DNA from 3 places in the Bradyrhizobium sp. UNPA324 genome. Region 2 is predicted to be linked to each of the others. Evidence: predicted binding sites of a transcription regulator. Region 2 holds the regulator's gene; each other region holds the start of a gene.
The links. Region 2 encodes HrcA, which represses chaperone genes, less so after heat shock. Its sites were predicted from a motif close to GTTAGCACTCNCNNNNNGNGAGTGCTAAC; they were not measured.
Positions count from the first base shown of each region.

Region 1: the regulator HrcA is predicted to act here: its motif matches at 1,383-1,411, upstream of UNPA324_RS22610 (co-chaperone GroES).
Region 3: the regulator HrcA is predicted to act here: its motif matches at 777-805, upstream of UNPA324_RS34625 (co-chaperone GroES).

Region 1 covers NZ_LFJD01000004.1:4,691,021-4,693,284, forward strand. Annotated here, with positions in the region: gene groL (chaperonin GroEL) at 1-979, opposite strand, end outside; gene UNPA324_RS22610 (co-chaperone GroES) at 1,025-1,339, opposite strand; gene UNPA324_RS22615 (usg protein) at 1,719-2,006, shown strand; gene UNPA324_RS22620 (O-linked N-acetylglucosamine transferase, SPINDLY family protein) at 2,211-2,264, opposite strand, start outside.
Region 2 covers NZ_LFJD01000004.1:1,232,098-1,234,361, forward strand. Annotated here, with positions in the region: gene grpE (nucleotide exchange factor GrpE) at 1-364, opposite strand, end outside; gene hrcA (heat-inducible transcriptional repressor HrcA) at 463-1,551, opposite strand; gene rph (ribonuclease PH) at 1,719-2,264, shown strand, end outside.
Region 3 covers NZ_LFJD01000004.1:7,213,300-7,215,563, forward strand. Annotated here, with positions in the region: gene UNPA324_RS34620 (hypothetical protein) at 60-581, opposite strand; gene UNPA324_RS34625 (co-chaperone GroES) at 898-1,194, shown strand; gene groL (chaperonin GroEL) at 1,343-2,264, shown strand, end outside.

The DNA.
Region 1 (2,264 bases), 3.5 Mb from region 2:
TGTCGATCATCACCTTCTTGGCGCGACCGAGCATGTTGAGCGTGACGTTCTCGAGCTTGATGCCGAGGTCTTCCGAGATCGCCTGGCCGCCGGTCAGGATCGCGATGTCCTGCAGCATGGCCTTGCGGCGATCGCCGAAGCCCGGAGCCTTGACGGCCGCGACCTTGAGGCCGCCACGCAGACGGTTCACGACGAGGGTCGCAAGCGCTTCGCCTTCGACGTCCTCGGCGACGATGACCAGCGGCTTGCCGGTCTGCACCACGGCCTCGAGCAGCGGGAGCAACTCGTTCAGCGAGGAGAGCTTCTTCTCGTTGATGAGGATGTAGGCGTCGTCCATCTCAACGCGCATCTTGTCGGCGTTGGTGACGAAGTAGGGCGAGATGTAGCCGCGGTCGAACTGCATGCCCTCGACGACATCGAGCTCGGTCTCGAGCGACTTGGCTTCCTCGACGGTGATGACACCCTCGTTGCCGACCTTCTTCATGGCGTCGGAGAGGAACTTGCCGATCTCCTGGTCGCCGTTCGCCGAGATGGTGCCGACCTGGGCGATCTCGTCGTTCGAGGTGACCTTCTTGGAGTTCTTCTGCAGGTCCGCAACCACGGCTTCGACCGCGAGGTCGATACCGCGCTTGAGGTCCATCGGGTTCATGCCGGCGGCAACCGACTTGGCGCCTTCCTTCACGATCGCCTGGGCGAGCACGGTGGCGGTGGTGGTGCCGTCGCCGGCCGCGTCAGCGGACTTGGAGGCGACTTCGCGCACCATCTGCGCGCCCATGTTCTCGAACTTGTCCTCGAGCTCGATCTCCTTGGCGACGGTGACGCCGTCCTTGGTGATGCGGGGAGCGCCGAACGACTTGTCGAGCACGACGTTGCGGCCCTTCGGACCGAGCGTGACCTTCACCGCGTTGGCGAGAACGTCGACGCCGCGCAGCATCTTGTCGCGCGCTTCAACCGAGAATTTGACTTCTTTGGCTGCCATCTGGATTTTTCCTTGAGGTGTTTGACTGGAGGGAGAGAGGGGCTCTTAGGCCGCCTTCTTCTTGGAAGCGGGGACGTCGAGGACGCCCATGATGTCGCTTTCCTTCATGATCAAGAGATCGACGCTGTCGATCTTGACTTCAGTGCCGGACCACTTGCCGAACAGCACGCGGTCGCCGACCTTCAGGTCGATCGGGATCAGCTTGCCGGATTCGTCGCGGCCACCGGGACCAACGGCGACGACTTCGCCCTGGGAGGGCTTTTCCTTGGCAGTGTCGGGAATGATGATGCCGCCAGCGGTCTTCTCTTCTGCGTCGATGCGCTTGACCACGACGCGGTCGTGAAGCGGACGGAATTTCATGCAGTCCTCCTAAACATTTGCACGAGTTGAGGATTTTGAGATTGTTAGCAATCGTTGCCCGCGAGTGCTAGCACGGGCGAGGCTGAAATAGGACAGGAATTTTGCGGGGGCAAGGGTTTGTAGCAAAAAAATCAGCACTCGGAAGCGCGGATTGCCAGCTTCTCTCGCCATCGTTAACCGAGCCTCGCACCCGTATTAGCACGGAGCGTTCTCTGCTGCTAACGCATTGAATTTCAACAGCTTGTTAAACTTTTGGGCTTGAGATGAATTGTCAGTTTGCGTCACATTTCTCTCATGTGAGCGCATCAGTACCGGGTGGCTCGTAAGGCGCACACCGACCAAGCCGCCCCTTGAATGCGCTCCTGCAAAGGAGGTTGGCATGGGACTGCGGAATGGGGTCGTTTCCGAGGATTTCCGGAAACAGATGCTGGGTTACGGGCTGACGACGGCACAAATTCTCTACCGGATGCCGGATCATCCCTCGCTGCTTCAGACCTACGTTTGGCAGAACTACGACATGTTTCCGAAATTCCCGGTGCTGAAGGATTTCCTGGCGTTCTGGCAGGAGAAGCTCGACGGCCCCCTCCATTCGGTGACCGTGGCGCATTCCAAGCTGATCAAGCCGGCCGAGCTGCGCGCCGTGGACGGCGTGTTCCGGCTGCATTGAGGGAGACCGGTCTCGTAGGGTGGGCAAAGGCGCTTAAGCGCCGTGCCCACCCACCCTCTCTCCATGGATCGTGCGCGGAAGGTGGGCACGCTTCCGCCTTCGCTCTTTGAGCTTCGGCGGACAAGTCGCTTTGCCCACCCTATACGATCTCCGTTGCGGCTGCGTCCGGCTGATGCGCTATTCCCGTGATCGCGTGTGCGGCAATCAGGCGCCGTTGCTGCAATAGCGTTGCCACATCGCGCGATAGGCATCGTCCAC
Region 2 (2,264 bases):
GCGACCGCTCGGTGAGCTCGACGCCCTCGATCAGCGAGATCAGGCCGGGATCGGCCGTGGCACGGGCCTCGGCCGGAACGGCATCGAGCGCGCGCTGAAGATTGTCGGCGATGTCGAGCACGTCGCGGGCAAAGCCGGTGATGCCGTAGAGGCGGGCGTCAGCGACTTCCTTGGTGGTCCGCTTGCGCAAGTTCTCCATCTCGGCCAGCGTCCGCAGCATGCGATCGCGCGCCTCGGCGACTTCCTTCTGCAAGGTTTCAACCGAGCCGGGCTCGGGATCGTCGGGCATGATGTAGGGCTTTGACACCACGGGCTCGCCAGTCGGCGCAGCCGCGTCTTCGGGTTGCCGGTCTCGATCGGTCATCGGCTCTGTTCTCGAACTTGTTCCAAGGGATTTTGCTGGCCCGGATATCGTGCTTCGGGCGTCGAAAATCAAGCGCCCGTGATCGGTTCAAACGCCGGTCAGCCCCCCAGCAGGCGACTGACGATGCGGGCGGCGTAGTCCACGGTCGGGATCACGCGGGCATAATTCAGCCGCGTCGGGCCGATCACGCCGAGGACGCCGACGATGTGGCCGGCGGCATCCCGATAGGGCGAGATGATGGTGGACGACCCCGACAGCGAAAACAGCTTGTTCTCGGAGCCGATAAAAATGCGCACGCCCTCGGCGGTCTCGGCCCGGCCGAGCAGATCGATCACGCCGCGCTTGGTCTCGAGATCGTCGAACAAGAGGCGCACCCGCTCCAGATCCTCCAGCGCGTGCAGATCTTCGAGCAGATTGGCGTGGCCGCGCACGATGAGCTGGCGGTCCTCGTTCTCGCCGCCGGACCAGCTGGCGATCCCGGCTGAAATCACCTTCTGTGCGAGCTGATCGAGCTCGGCGCGGGCCTCGCCCAGCGCAGTCTCGAGCTCGAGCCGCGCCTCGGCCAGGGTCCGGCCGCGGATGCGGGCGTTCAGGAAATTGCCGGCTTCGGTGATCGCCGAGGAGGGAACTCCGGGGGGCAGTGCCAGCACGCGGTTTTCGACCTGACCATCCTCACCGACGAGGATGACCAGCGCTTTCTCCGGTTCCAGGCGGACGAATTCGATGTGCTTGAGCCGCGCATTGGATTTTGGCGTCAGCACCACCGCCGCAGCCCGCGTCAGTCCGGATAGCCGCGTCAGCGCCTGGTCCAGCGCCGCCTCGACCGAGTGCGCCTGACCTACGGACGTGAGCTGGCTCTGGATTGACTGCCGTTCGGCCTCGTTGAGGTCGCCGACCTGCATCAAGGCATCGACGAAGAAGCGCAGGCCGAGTTCCGTCGGCAGCCGGCCGGCGGAGGTGTGGGGCGCATAGATCAGGCCGAGCTGTTCCAGATCGGCCATGACGTTGCGGACCGAAGCCGGCGACAGCGGCATCGCGATCAGGCGCGAGATATTGCGCGAGCCCACAGGCTCACCGGTCGCGAGGTAACTTTCGACAATTTGACGAAAGATATCGCGGGAACGCTCGTTGAGCTGGGCGAGGCCTGCGCGCGGCGCGATCAGATGGATCGGATCGTGATGGGCCACAGCGGTAACTCCTCTCAGATCCTCATAATTTGTCCATCCCGGGCGCTTCTGACAAGCGTTGCGTTTGCAGCCCCGGAATCAGGGGCTGAATAAGCCCTTGCCGCCCACCCTCACCCCACCTACAAGCACCGCGAACAGCCTTTCCCGTTGAGTTTTGGAGGATTTCCATGCGGCCAAGCCGCCGTGCGCCCGACGAATTGCGCCCCGTGACGCTGGAGCGCGGCGTGGTCAAATATGCGGAAGGCTCGTGCCTGGTGAAGTTCGGCGACACCCATGTGCTGGTCACGGCCACGCTGGAAGACCGCCTGCCGCCGTGGCTGAAGGGTCAGGGCCGCGGCTGGGTCACCGCCGAATACGGCATGCTGCCCCGCGCCACCTCGGAACGCACCCGCCGCGAGGCCGCCGCTGGCAAGCAGAGCGGCCGCACCGTCGAGATCCAGCGCCTGATCGGCCGCTCACTTCGCACCATCGTCGATCTCGAAGCGCTCGGTGAGCGTCAGATCACGGTCGATTGCGACGTGCTACAGGCCGACGGCGGCACCCGCACGGCCTCGATCACCGGCGCCTGGGTCGCACTCGCCGATTGCATCAACTGGATGAAGGCGCGCAACATGATCAAGGCCAACGTCATGCGCGACAACGTCGCCGCGATTTCCTGCGGCATCTACAACGGCACGCCGGTACTGGATCTCGACTATGCCGAGGATTCGGAA
Region 3 (2,264 bases), 6.0 Mb from region 2:
AGACAATCTGGATTGCTTCGCTTCGCTCGCAATGACGAGAGGTTAGACCGAAGGTCGCCTCACGCCCGCGGCGCGCAGCGGACGTAGACCATGTTGCCGTAGCGGGTGGCGGCGTCCTTGTCGATGAAGCGGGTGATCAGGACGCGGCCGTCGAAGGAGACGATTTCGCGGTCCTGCTCGCCCGGGGTCGGCCCCGCCGGGCCGATGTAGTTCTTGCCGCTCGGCGAGCCCTTCAGCCGCAGCTCCTGGGGCGTCGCCTGGTCAGCCAGATGCATGATCACGCCGCCGGAGGAGCCGGCGGTGATCACGTAAGGGTTCTTGCACTGGGCCCGGGCGGCAGCCTCGGTGCGGGCGCGGTCGGCCGGGTTCTGGAACGAGGCCAGACCCCAGCGGCCCACGATCTCGTCGGCGCGAATGGTCGCAGGCATTTCCGGGGCAGTGCCCGGCTCGGCTTCGGGCGGCGGCGAGGACGACGAGAAGGACGGCAGGCTCATGCCGCCGCCGCAGGCGCCCAGCAGCAGCGCCAGACAAGAGGCGGCCGCCAGATTGGCAACCGTGCGCGCGTGAGCTGAACTGATCATGGCATTCCCCCGAACAAGACCATGGCCGCACCCCTCCCGCAGCCAACCGCAAAAAAGCTGCCGGAGCAATGACGTCCTTTGATACGTCGGCGCCCCCAACAAGTTTCCAATGCCACCATCCTATATCCGCCTCACCAATCGCTTAACCACCTTTGCTTGACAGGATCGCGGCCAAGCCATATTTCCGGACCCACTATTAGCACTCGGAAAGCCCGATTGCTAAGCGCGCCGTTCGATCCTCGGGAGAGGGGGTGGACGGAAGCGCCGCCGCACCCACTTCCACTACTTCCGAAGCGAGCCTCCAAAGGGAAACGTCATGGCTAAATCCAAATTTCGTCCGCTGCATGACCGTGTCGTGGTCAAACGTATCGACGCCGAGGAAAAGACCAAGGGCGGCATCATCATTCCGGACACCGCCAAGGAAAAGCCGTCCCAGGGCGAGGTGGTCGCCGTCGGCCCCGGCGGCCGCGACGAGACCGGCAAGCTGACCCCGATCGACCTCAAGGTCGGCGACCGCGTGCTGTTCGGCAAGTGGTCGGGCACCGAGGTCAAGATCGACAACGAAGAGCTCCTGATCATGAAGGAGTCGGACATCATGGGCGTTCTGGCCTAAGGCCACCCGCCTGAACGGCCGCTGAATTGTCGTGCCCGGATCCGAGCGATCCGGGCATCCATCATTCCGCCGGGTTCGATCTTCGGATCCCGGACGTGATGCGACGAGCGAGCGACAGACACATCACGAAACACGAGGGATTGCAGAAATGGCTGCCAAGGACGTCAAGTTTTCCGGAGACGCGCGCGATCGCATGCTGCGCGGCGTCGACATTCTCGCCAACGCCGTCAAGGTGACGCTCGGCCCGAAGGGCCGCAACGTCGTCATCGAGAAATCGTTCGGCGCGCCCCGCATCACCAAGGACGGCGTCACCGTCGCCAAGGAGATCGAGCTCGAGGACAAGTTCGAGAACATGGGCGCCCAGATGGTGCGTGAGGTCGCCTCCAAGACCAACGACCTCGCCGGCGACGGCACCACCACCGCGACCGTGCTGGCCCAGGCCATCGTGCGCGAGGGCGCCAAGGCGGTTGCCGCCGGCATGAACCCGATGGACCTCAAGCGCGGCATCGACAGCGCGGTGGCAGCCGTCGTCAAGGACATCGAGAAGCGCGCCAAGCCCGTCGCCGCGTCCTCCGAGGTCGCCCAGGTCGGCACCATCTCGGCCAATGGCGATGCCGCCATCGGCAAGATGATCGCCCAGGCGATGCAGAAGGTCGGCAACGAGGGTGTCATCACCGTCGAAGAGAACAAGTCGCTCGACACCGAAGTCGACATCGTCGAGGGCATGAAGTTCGACCGCGGCTATCTCAGCCCCTACTTCGTCACCAACCCCGAGAAGATGACCGCCGAGCTCGAGGACGCCTACATCCTCCTGCACGAGAAGAAGCTCTCGGGCCTGCAGGCCATGCTGCCGGTGCTGGAAGCGGTGGTGCAGTCGGGCAAGCCGCTCGTCATCATCGCCGAGGACGTCGAGGGGGAGGCGCTGGCCACCCTGGTCGTCAACCGTCTGCGCGGCGGCCTCAAGGTTGCAGCCGTCAAGGCACCTGGCTTCGGCGACCGCCGCAAGGCCATGCTCGAGGATCTTGCGATCCTGACCGGCGGCCAGCTCATCTCCGAAGACCTCGGCATGA